Regions from separate parts of the Paenibacillus sp. GM1FR genome, predicted to be linked through region 1. Evidence: riboswitches for the same ligand, from Rfam matches in the RefSeq annotation. Region 1 holds a riboswitch; each other region holds the start of a gene.

The links. Region 1 has a riboswitch for cyclic di-AMP ahead of PAEAM_RS18825 (C40 family peptidase). Riboswitches for the same ligand answer to the same signal wherever they lie in the genome.
Region 2: another riboswitch for cyclic di-AMP. It lies ahead of PAEAM_RS10165 (3D domain-containing protein); the one in region 1 lies ahead of PAEAM_RS18825 (C40 family peptidase).
Region 3: another riboswitch for cyclic di-AMP. It lies ahead of PAEAM_RS30635 (HAD family hydrolase); the one in region 1 lies ahead of PAEAM_RS18825 (C40 family peptidase).

The regions. Positions count from the first base shown of each region.
Region 1 covers NZ_MKZL01000025.1:17,547-21,659, reverse strand. The annotation lists gene PAEAM_RS18835 (M1 family metallopeptidase) at 1-929, shown strand, start outside; gene PAEAM_RS18830 (hypothetical protein) at 940-1,791, shown strand; cyclic di-AMP (ydaO/yuaA leader) riboswitch at 2,037-2,174, shown strand; gene PAEAM_RS18825 (C40 family peptidase) at 2,178-2,648, shown strand; gene PAEAM_RS18820 (GNAT family N-acetyltransferase) at 3,003-3,497, shown strand; gene PAEAM_RS18815 (c-type cytochrome) at 3,648-4,004, shown strand; gene rbsK (ribokinase) at 4,079-4,113, opposite strand, start outside.
Region 2 covers NZ_MKZL01000011.1:988,830-992,942, forward strand. The annotation lists gene PAEAM_RS10155 (ABC transporter substrate-binding protein/permease) at 1-730, shown strand, start outside; gene PAEAM_RS10160 (amino acid ABC transporter ATP-binding protein) at 717-1,439, shown strand; cyclic di-AMP (ydaO/yuaA leader) riboswitch at 1,658-1,852, shown strand; gene PAEAM_RS10165 (3D domain-containing protein) at 1,855-2,529, shown strand; gene PAEAM_RS10170 (polysaccharide deacetylase family protein) at 2,637-3,428, opposite strand; gene lpdD (prenylated flavin chaperone LpdD) at 3,582-3,923, shown strand; gene PAEAM_RS10180 (PspA/IM30 family protein) at 4,035-4,113, shown strand, end outside.
Region 3 covers NZ_MKZL01000067.1:32,070-36,182, forward strand. The annotation lists gene PAEAM_RS30625 (Nramp family divalent metal transporter) at 1-153, shown strand, start outside; gene PAEAM_RS30630 (HAD family hydrolase) at 259-942, opposite strand; gene PAEAM_RS30635 (HAD family hydrolase) at 1,277-1,675, opposite strand; cyclic di-AMP (ydaO/yuaA leader) riboswitch at 1,791-1,966, opposite strand; gene PAEAM_RS30640 (glutathione peroxidase) at 2,338-2,817, shown strand; tRNA gene PAEAM_RS30645 (tRNA-Leu) at 2,964-3,046, opposite strand; gene PAEAM_RS30650 (urease accessory protein UreF) at 3,490-4,113, shown strand, end outside.

The sequences.
Region 1 (4,113 bases):
CATATCCTTATGCTACCTTATCCATCGTAGTTCCACCCAAAGCGGGGAACGGTGCTGGAGGTATGGAATACCCTACGCTAGTTACAGCCTTTGGAGCCGATGACACCACGCCAGGTTATGACCTGGAACGAACCGTAGTCCACGAGATCGGACACCAGTACTTCTACGGCATGGTTGCCAGCAACGAATTCGAGGAAGCCTGGCTGGATGAGGGATTCACCTCTTATGCAGAAGACAAACTGATGGAGCAGGAATACGGATTGATTCCGAATCTGCCGGTACAATCGGGACTGATTACATCTCCTTCATCCTTAACACAAGAGTCCTGGAAGTTCGATTCACAGGATGAGTATGCAGCCAATGTCTACACACGCGGCAAGCTAGTATTGCTCGGCATTGAACATCAAGTTGGTGCCAAGAAGATGGAGCGTATTCTCTCTACCTATGTGAAGAAGTACCGTTTCAAACATCCCACATCCGCTGATTTTCAAAAAATTGTGGAGCAAGTGACCCGCACTTCCTGGTCTGATTATTTTGATCAATACGTCTATGGTAATGGGATGGCTGACTTTGCTGTAGAGAAGATTCGTATTACGCCCGTACAGAAAGACGGTCAAACATTGTACGAGTCATCCGTGACGATCGCAAAAAAAGGGAGTGATTACAGCGCCGTTCCTGTTCGCATTGCTTTTGAAGACGGGCATATCCTCACCAAGCAATGGAATGGCAAAGAAGATCGCATCACGTATAAATTAACTCACACATCCCCCGTATCCTGGGCCATGACCGATCCCCTGTACTCGATCGTGCTGGAGAACCGCCATATGAACAATTTCCTGAAATCCGGACTGGATGAGCGGGCGAAGTCCCGCTGGAGCATGAGTGTAACCAAACTAATAGAAGCCATATTCGGAGGTCTGTCATGGTGAGGTGGAAACGGTGAAAGCGAAAATACGTGAAGGCTGGTTTCTCGTCCGTCAGCATATGTTCATTGCCGCACTCTTATTTCTTTATCAACTCATTTGGGGATATTTCTTCTATCGAATGGTACAATCGGCCGTCATCCCACTGCTCCTTCGCTATCCAGATGCTGATGCCGGTGAGCTGAGTACACTTTTGTTCAAAATGGAAAGTCAACTTAACCTGTCTACCCATCCGGAGGTTCATCGTTATCTATGGATTCTCGGGGGCATGTTGCTGGTTCGCATGTTGATCAGCCCCCTCATTCAGGCAGGACTGCTCTACTCACTTCAGCACTTTAATTCTACAGAAGAGCGTATCCCCTTTGTCCGCGGAATCAAAAATCTGTGGAAACCGATGCTGCTGCTCCACACCATACGTACATTATTGATACTTCTGCCCGCCTACTGGCTCATACCGAAGCTCTACTCGATTCTCATGGACGGATTTCATTCCCTTCAATTACTTTTGCCTGGTATACCTTATGTTGCTGCCTGGATTGTATATGGTTGGATCATCCACCATGTCATACTCTACATGCAGTTCGGTGTTTCGGCACCAGAAGGAGAAGGGGGGGCTCACGGTACCCTCAAAGCCCTCTGGATTGCACTGCGTCATCTCATCGCCGTAATCGGCATTGCACTCCTGCTGGGCGGAGTACACCTGCTCGTCTTTGGGGCATTCACTACAGCCTCATGGTTATTAACGGGACTTACCGGACTTATACTACAACAGACGTATCCACTTGCCAGATGTCTATTAAGTCTGTGGAAAATATGCAGCCATTTCCGATTATGGCAGTCCAAAATATCCAAAGGTGAGAGCAGATAGTTTAAAAATTGTTACCATCACATGTTAAACTCATGGCCTAATATGTACTTATAAATAGGCAAACCTCAACCTTTCCCCGTCAAAGGTCGAGGTTTTTTTTGCTAAATTTGTTGCTAAACGTTGCCAAAGCCGTACTCCTCTGTTACAATAATCGCAGTGAGTTTTTAGTAACAACTTTGTAATCTTTACATTCATATTTGTAACTACTTAAAATTAAATCGTCATTTCTTGATTTCGCAGGTGCATAACTAGCATAGCCAAATTCCTGGCACCTGGGAAGCGGGGGAACCAGTTATGGGTGAATTGATCTTGCTACAGAGGGATCATAGGGGACCTTCAACCGAATCCTTAAGCTAACCTCGCAGGCATTGGAAGGGGAATATCTCTTGTTCAAGAAGAAATTAACCGCAGCTGTACTTAGCATCACATTCGCTTTATCGCTTGGTGCAGGTAGCGCATTCGCAGATTCAAAGATGGACACAGTAATTGATTCAGCAATGGGAACTACATACAAAAGTGGGGGAACAACGCTTAACGGCTTTGACTGCTCCGGATTTACCCGGTATGTATTCGACAAGTTGGGTATTGATTTGGCACGCCAATCCAGTTCCCAATTCGACATGGGCGATTCCGTATCCCGCATGGAAATGAGAGCTGGCGATCTGGTGTTCTTTAATACAACAGGTAAAGGCGTATCTCATGTAGGTATCTTTGTAGGGGATGGAAAGTTCGCACACTCCTCTTCTTCCAAAGGCGTTACGATCAGTGCATTGAGTGAAAACTATTGGGCCAATCGTTATGTTGGCGCAAAACGGATTATGAGCACGGACGCATATGAATCACTGGCCCTTGAATAGGGACAAGCTGAGCAACATGATGCTGTAACCATTAACCATACTGGAACGAAGCAAGAAGCATAACAGAACCGCCCGGTACATTCTCCGCAGGAATGTATCCGGCGGTTTTTTTGTGCTTCAATCCTTATTCATGTTGCAAGTTATACTCGGGGCATATCCTGCGACATCAACAGGTTCATTTTGCGTTCGTTCGTCCGTGCCCTTATGATGTTTTTACCCATCCCGTTATAATATAAACGAAATTACCGGAACTTTTGTTTCATTTTTTTTCTTGGAAGGAAGACTTGCTAAATGAACATCTCTTTTGTAGAGTGGACAAAGAGTTCTGTTTCAAGGAAAGGAGCATGCAGGTGTATGAAGGAAACCCCTGTGACGTTTCACGTTGTACCCATGCGAGAAGAACATGCGGAGCTTATCTGCAGTTGGCAGTATGATCCGCCTTACAATATCTACAGCTGGCTCCCCTGGGAGCAGATGAAAGCTCTGGAAGTGGAATTCGGAGATGCACAGCTGCGGCAGGAGCAATATGCAATCGTCCTGGATCAGAACGATCGTATATGTGGGTTTGCTCAATACTTCCCACTTCAAGGGGTAACCCGGATTGGCCTTGGCATGCATCCAGAGCTGTGTGGTCAGGGTCAAGGGACAGCTTTTGTCTCTGCCATTGTACAGGAAGCTATTCGCCGAAATCCCACGAATGAGATTGATCTGGAAGTACTCACTTGGAATGCTCGTGCCATTCAAGTCTATCTGAAGAGTGGATTTATCACCCAGGATACATACGAACGACAGACCCCAAGCGGCTTGAAGCCCTTTCACTGTATGGTTTATGAAGGGCCTCGCGGTTAGAATCCATTGCAAAACAACCAAATTCGCCCCTTGTTATGTGATTAGTTCAAAAAATTCCCACAAAATGCTATGATGTCAGTACAGGTTCCGTTATAATGATATGGATAGTTTCAGGTTAGATGATCTTTCATTCTGGAGGGGACATAAGGGATGCACAAATGGATCATGAGCGGAGTATTTTTTGCAGCATGCGCTTTAGCTATTGTTTTAATGTTTACGCTTCCAGGGAAAGAAGAAGTGGCTGAAGAAGCCAAGCCAACCATGCCGGAAGTAACATTGGATGCCGGACAAGCTGAAGCACTGGTCAAAGCCAATTGTATCTCCTGTCACGGGGATCAGCTTCAAGGTGGCGTAGGACCTGCTCTGGCCAACATCGGCAGCCAGGATGATCTGGAGAAGATCTATTCTACGATTGTCAAAGGTAAAGGTGGTATGCCTTCCTTCAAGGGCAAACTGCAGGATGAAGAGATTGCAAATATCGCCATGTGGCTGTCAGAGAAGAAATAATCTCTGCACACGCATAACAAAGAGGCGCTTAATCCCCTTTTGGGAGAATAAGAGCCTCTTTGTTATACCAACTATTAGGCCTCTGCGGCATGCTCAGCCAGAAAGGCCT
Region 2 (4,113 bases), on a different contig from region 1:
CGAAGATAAAATCAATCAGATGGTGACGGACGCCAGCCTCTTGATGGCGGATAAAGCGAACAAATCACAAAATATTTTCCAAGTATTCTGGGAGTACAAAAGTTTCTATGCTACAGGTGTAGGATACACACTTCTGTTGTCTGCACTTGGGGTTATCTTCGGGGTAATTATTGGATTGATCATCTGTTTGTTCCGTTTGCATGACGCTGCAATCTTGCGCTGGATCGGTACGGCATACGTTGAAGTGATCCGTGGCACACCGATGCTGGTACAATTGATGATTATTTACTATGGTTTTTCCCTGAGCTTTGGCATTAACTTCACTGCACTTCAGGCAGGTATCATTACACTTTCAATCAATAGTGGTGCCTATCTGGCGGAGATTTTCCGTGCAGGTATCCAAGGTGTGGATCGTGGTCAGTTGGAGGCAGCGCGTTCATTAGGTATGGGAAGAGGCGCCGCGATGCGTTATATCATATTGCCACAAGCCTTCAAAGCTGTATTACCAGCGATCGGTAATGAATTCATAACTATCATCAAAGAATCCTCCATTATCTCCGTTATCGGTATGGTGGATATTATGTATCAGGCAAGTGTAGTCAAGAACATTACGTACCAAGGCTTGAGTCCATTTTTGATTGCAGCAGCCATCTACTTTGTAATGACGTTCATTTTGTCCAAGCTGCTGGGACGACTGGAAAGGAAGTTGAGTGCAAGTGATAGACGTTAGACAATTACACAAATCTTATGGAAATAACGATGTGCTTAAGGGCATAAACGTGACGATTGGCAAAGGTGAGGTTGTCGTGGTTATCGGTCCTTCCGGTTCAGGTAAAAGTACGTTCTTGCGTTGTTTGAACCTGCTGGAACAGCCTACCTCAGGAGAGATTGATTTTGAAGGCGTGTCAATCACGGACCCCAAGCATAACATTAACGCAACTCGTGAGAAAATGGGCATGGTGTTCCAGCACTTCAACCTGTTCCCACACAAAACGGTAGAGCAAAACATTACGATTGCTCCGATTAAAGTAAAGAAACAATCCACTCAGGAAGCGGAGAAAATTGCCGCTGATCTGCTTAACACCGTAGGCTTGTACGATAAAAAAGATACATTCCCGAATCAGCTGTCTGGTGGACAGAAGCAGCGGATCGCCATTGCTAGAGCATTGGCCATGCAGCCGCATGTGATGCTGTTTGACGAGCCTACGTCGGCACTGGACCCTGAGATGGTCGGCGAAGTGCTGGATGTCATGAAACGTCTTGCAGAAGGCGGGATGACGATGGTCATCGTAACGCATGAGATGGGTTTTGCACGTGAAGTGGGAGACCGAATCCTGTTCATGGATGGCGGGGTTATTGTGGAAGAGGGAACACCTGATGAGGTGTTTGGAGCACCCAAAAATTCACGTACACGTGATTTTCTTGCGAAAGTACTCTAAACGATGTGATCAAATAGCGTTACTGACTTCGAGTCGGTAACGCTATTTTTTATGGATAATAATGACGTATGGATTCGGAAAAGTAACTATTCTGTTACCAAATGTAAAGGAATCGGGTCAACCAAATTTTCTGAATTAACCAGTATTCTTACAAATGCTTACATGCTAAAAACCATTTGGTAAGAATTACTACAAGTTCAGGTTACAAAATTGTGATATATTGAACTCTGCCGAAACTTCCGGACAGGGAGTGCGGGGGATGTAACGATGCAGATTGTGCAGGGGGAAGATCTACGGCACACTGCTTGGGGTGAATTGGGTACATAACGTTTCAAATGTAACGAATAACCTATAGGGTGGGCTCCTCATCCGAATCCGACAACTAACTTCGCAGGCACAATGAGGGAGGAAGACCATGATTAACAAGAAACGTATAGCCAAAACAGCAGTAGCATTAATGACAACAGCAATGCTCATTCAAGCCGTTCCGGCTCACGCCGATTCAGTTCATGTGGCCAAAGAAGGGGATACCTTCTACACCTTATCAAAACAATATGGAGTAGCACTCAACACGTTGGTTAAAGCAAACAACGACATTTCGGCTTACAACATTTATGGTGGTTTGAAAATTACGATTCCCGGTAAGGCAAACAATGTTGCAGCCGCTGCGGCAACGGAGAGCAAGACCCCAGCCAAAACGGTTACCACAGCAAGTTTGGACGTTAACGCAGATAACAAAGTGGTTCAAGCCTGGGGTAAGACATTCGATTACAGCAAAGCTGTGAACGTAAAAGCAACGGCATACTCTGCAGATCCGTCTGAAAATGGAGGCTGGGGTGCAGTCGATTATTTCGGGAATGACCTTGAACTGGGTACGATTGCGGTTGATCCAAGTGTGATTCCACTTGGAACTAAAGTACTGGTAACTGGTCACAGCCATCCAGGATTGCCAAAACAAGCTTTTGTAGCCACAGCACGTGATGTGGGCGGTGCAATCAAAGGTCACCGGATTGATATCTTCATCCCGGGTAGCAAACAGTCCGTAAGCACATTTGGATTTCAGGATATCGAGCTGTACATTCTGAAGTAGAGAGAAAATAACATTTAAAATGAATTCAAACAGGGTGTCTGCCAGTCGCTAATTCGCGATTGAACAGCACCCTTTTAATATTCTCATTATTTGTTATCACGGTCATCCTAATCTTTGGCCTTTGGCAATCCCAGCATTTCGTCCAAGGTGACCAGTTCATATCCCCGATTACGTAGTTCCTCAATAATTTCAGGCAAAGCCTTAATCGTGCCGTTCAGGTTTGACCCTACACCGCCTCCAGCATGTTGCAGAACGATGGAGCCAGGTTTCACGGCAGACAGGATGTTATCTTTCACCTGTTCCTTTGAAAGGCCTTTCCAGTCCAGGGAGTCTACGTTCCAGTTCACAATGCTATAGTGTTGTTTGGCAGCCCATCTCAGCTGTTCTTCATTAATGTCTCCATAAGGTGGCCGAATCATCTTGGGCGTATAACCCGCCAAACGTTGAATAATATCCCCGGTATGTAAAATTTGTTTGCGAAAGGCATTCATCGACAGCTTACTGAATTCAGGATGATTGTAGCTGTGATTACCAACCATATGCCCTTCCTTAACAATGCGTTTCACCAGATCCGGATGTTTCTCAGCACGACTACCCACGATGAAGAATGTAGCTCTGACATTGTACTTCTTCAATACATCCAGTACTTGTGGAGTAAACCGTGGATCAGGTACATCATCAAAAGTCAGTGCAACCTTCTTGGTTGAAGGACCATTGGTTTTGAACGTATCGGCATATTTTTGACGTAACTGTCCCAATGTCAGTTGTTCTTCTTCTGCAGAATCCGAACCTGATACTGATTCACTTGATGGGCTTGAAACATCCCGCGATGAAACTGGAGCATGATATCCTCCGAGAAAAATAACGATAACCATTAGCATAATGAGGCGTACGCGCATAATAACGGCCTCCTTTTCCAAAATGACGTTCTCCTTGGTATGCCCGGGGGCTCCATAAAATATGCGCAGTGTGAGAAGTTTCATTGTGGATTTAGCTCATGACAGCCATAATTCCTCCATATATAACATATAGAAAAGGATAGGTGGATGGGTATGAGTACATATGATTTGAAATCCATACGTTTACAGGTGATTGAAGCAGGAGAAGATAAGGTTTTTCTCGTTACCGGAGGAAAGGCGCATATTGGCGCCGTAGCCACATTCTATGTGGATCATGAGCGCGTAAGCGGGACGACGGTACATATTCCTGGGCATAAAGAACAAGAGCTGTGTGAGCGGCTTGCCCGAAAGGCTGCCTTGCAGCTGAAAGTAACCGTTACGGTGATCATGGGTATTCATTTTGATTCCATCACGCGGATGCAGATCGACGAAATCGTGCAGACTGCAGAGAGGTTGATGGAGAATCATCTGAACAAAGATAAACGATCTTCCTGACATAAGTGCCATCGAATGTTTTGATTTTATTTGCTAAAATTGAAACGAGTTGTAGATTGTTACGTATGTATGTTTATATACGATGTAATATCGACTAGGAGGAATAACATAATGTCCATTTTCAAACGTTTGCGTGATCTAACTATGTCTAACATCAACGCCATTATTGACAAGGCGGAAGATCCAATCA
Region 3 (4,113 bases), on a different contig from region 1:
GCTGTAATTCCCCTGGTGATGTTCACAAGTGATAAAAAAAGTATGGGTGCATTCGCCAACAAATTGTGGCTCAAAATCATCTCATGGGTCATTACAGCTATTATCGTTATGCTAAATGTATATCTGATCATTCAGACGATCCGCTTGTTCTAATCTCATTCTAATCGACTAAATACTAAAAAGGCTGACCAACTCCGGTATGCTATACCCAAGTTGATCAGCCTTTATTGTTGCAATCCAATAAACAACCATCTGAATCTAATCCTGATTTGGTATCAGTAACGGCAAGAGTTGATCCAATGAATCAACAGTCCAATCCGCACGTTTGTCATCCGATAGTTCTGGCTGGAATCTTCCGTAACCCTGCATAATTCGAATCGTACGCATGCCCAGCTTCCGAGCAGGTATAATGTCGTTATCGATCCGATCGCCGATCATGACGGCTTCCTCCGGTTCACAACCGGCCTGCTTCAAGGCCACAGCGTATAACTCAGGGTCTGGCTTGGACACTCCTTCTTCAGCCGAACATGCCAGAACATCAACATACTTCCGCAAGCCGTAACTCTCCAGTCTCTCTTCCGTTCCAGGACTCTGATTGGCAATAATGCCAATGCGATAATGCCGTGACAACTGCTGAAGAACGGAATCTGCTGAAGGAAAAGGACGTTCAAGATCTTTTTGAAACTTCAGCTTGTCCTGAATCTGTTTTTGATGTCCCTCGTCTTTAACAAATGTGCGAATTGCCACTCTCATAGGCCATTGCTCATATTTTCGGTAACAGTTCGCGAACAGTTCGCGTACCGTCTCAATCTTCACCGGATACCCCAAAACACAAGCTTCACGGACGAACTGTCCAATAATATCATCAACCGGCTCCCATTCATCCACCAGTGTATCTCCAACATCAAAAAACAACCATTTCAATCCACCTACATCCGGCACGCCAATTCCTCCTTGTAAGCCACAGGTGATTCCTGATCCTAATCGAGTTCAAAAAGTCTGGTTTTCAGTACCAAGAAGATGGAATGAAGCTAGAAATGGAGTAGCGGAGCGTAGGGAAAACTACGTGAGCCACGGACATTTCGGCTGAATTTCATATTCGATGCTGATGATGCCGTTAGGCATCCTTCGTAATCAAAAGCGGACTTTTTGAACAACCTATAGAAACCATAAAAAAGAAGACTCACCATCCTGCATGAGTCTCCTCAAACTTCCGTTTATCGATACATTCAATTATAACAGGCACCTTACACCTGAGCAATCACAAGCTATGGCATTAACCATTGAGGAGAAAGCCAACTTCCCCATTGAGCGAATATACAATCCGGTCTGCGCCCATGCCCCGATAGATGCCCTTAGGATGACTCTGCTCCGTAATGACGCACAGGGATTTCGATGTCCATGAACGGCAGATCTGTAAATAACGACAGGTCAGATTCAGGCTGTTCTCGAAAATAAACACGTTGCCTACGCTGCCCTGCGGCAAAAACCATTTTTGAGCTGCAGCCGTATTCATGCGAATGACATGTTCTACTCCGATTCTACGGAGTCTTCGCTCTTCCCCTGCACTGTTGGTTAGAACGGCAAACGGCATTTTTTTGTACATCAGCAATTTGATAAATTTGCGTCCTGCTTCATTTGGAGCAGTCACTAAGATCATCTCAGTATCCATCATTCGTTCCTCCCTTGGCGTGAAAAGACAACAAAAAAGAAGCGTGGGGGACCAAGGCCTCCCGAACGCTTCTTAAATAACCCATGGCGAAAACACCATGAACCAGCGTACGGCTTGTTGCCTCTCCCTTTAACGCTTACGAGGTTAGCTGACGGATTCGGGCGCGAGAGTCGCCCTATTTCCGGCTGTCACCGGAAAATTCACCCCATGAATGCCCACTGTCCTGGACAGCGCATTCCGTTGGTTCCCCCGTTTCCCATTCATTAATGAATGGAAACTCAGCGATTAAAACATCGTTCGTATATCTTAAGGTAAGATCGAGCGATATTATCGTTTGTTTCGTTTTTCAAGTACAATTTAGTTTAAATTGAAATTACGTTATGAATCATACACCCCCGCCATGACGGTGTAAAGTCCTTACAGATCACCGAATCGGCAGATTTTTGCCAATACTCGTTCATAATAACGCTTACAATAAGGTTATACTCTATCCATCTCTTCAAGGCTATCTAATTCTCACTCTAACGAAAATCCCTTCGTAATTCATTCACGTATTCAGCACAACTTGCCTGTTTTGATTCTTTTAACACCATATTAGTTTTGCAATATTTAATTGCAACCAATATAATAGAAGATATAAGAGTAAATAAATGGAGGCGATTTAGATGACAGTCTACGATTACAAAGTGAATACCCTTCGCGGTCAAGAAGTTGAAATGTCCGACTACCGTGACAAAGTGCTCCTGATTGTGAATACGGCAAGCTCATGCGGCCTTACCCCTCAATTCAAAGGTCTGCAAGAATTGCAAGACAAATTTCAAGATGCTCCATTTGAAGTGCTTGGTTTCCCAAGCAACCAGTTTGCACAGGAAAAAGGATCTTCCGACGATATTGCCGAGTTCTGTCAGATGAATTATGGCGTGAGCTTCCCCATGTTTGAGAAAATTGATGTGAACGGCTCAAGCGCTCACCCTCTTTTCCAACACCTTAGCACAGAGGCTCCTGGCCTGCTCGGCTCCAAAGCAATCAAATGGAATTTCACCAAATTCCTCGTGGATCAGAACGGACAGGTCATTAAACGTTATGCTCCCAAAACAACACCGGACAAGATTGAAGAAGATATCAAGAATTTGCTGCAAAAATAATACACAGGCTACCCGTAGCCGGAAGGTAGAGCAACATTCCTCCGGTAATGGATGGCCTTTTTTCAACCCAGATGTCATACTGTTCGAAAAAGACAAAAAAAGAAGCTTCCCATTAATGGAAAGCTTCTTTTTAATCGTTCATATGATGCGGTCGAGAGGACTCGAACCTCCACGGGCATACGCCCACTACCCCCTCAAGATAGCGTGTCTGCCATTCCACCACGACCGCATGTCGTAAATAATCGGCAACAGAATTGATTATACCGGGTTCAGAACTAAAAGTAAAGTATTTTTTAATACTTCTTTTTCAGCTAGGCATTTTCATCAAAAATCGCATAATCTCGTCATCTTTACCCATGAACTGCATATGATTAGATTTGATCCCCTCTTTTTCGGTAAGAGCCGATCTTGTTGATTCATTTATATATAGTCCTGCCTTATATATAGTCCTCCCTGCACTTCTCCACATAAATAACACAATAAGTTATATAAAATAACACAATATTAAATTCCAGATTTAATCCATTAAATTTCACGGATACTATTGACAAAAATCGGACATTTATGGGATGATAACTATCATATAATTCGGATTTTTAAACATAAAGCAAACAAAAAGGAATATTAATGTCACTTAAAGTGACATTTAACGAACACAGGAGGCGAATGATTGTGAACCGTGGGAATAAGCTGCTCGATTATGTCAAACTGCTTGATTCCTCTATTCAGGTTGGAGGGTTCACCCATTCCTTCGGCATGGATATCCATATCAGGGAGGGTACCATTCGTAATGCTGAAGATCTCGAATCATTTATGCGTTGTCAGTTGCATCCCAGCATCGTTCGTCTTGAAGGTATGGCCATCAAAGGTATCTATACCGCAGCAGATCACAAGGATACATGGCGGATAGCTCTGATCGACAAGCTTGTCCATGTTCAGCGAACCCCTGGAGATCTCAGAGAACAAGCTGCCGCCATGGGTAAACGATTGATCAGACTCGCACGCGCTCTGCACCCCTGGATTGAATTCAGCCAGCTCGAACAGATCTTTGCCAAATATGATTCGGTTGGCTGCCTCTCCACTGTTCACGCCTGGATTAACCACCACCTCGACATCCCGGTCGAGGAGGCGGTCCTTGGTTACCTGCATTCAGCCATGAATGCCTGCATAACCGAAGCCTCCAAAGTCATTCCCCTGAACAACGATACAACCAAGGATCTGATGGTCCGCCTGGCCACAGATCTGGAGAATGAATGGAAGACCGTCAGCGCCTCGGCTGCGGATGGACTGGCACAG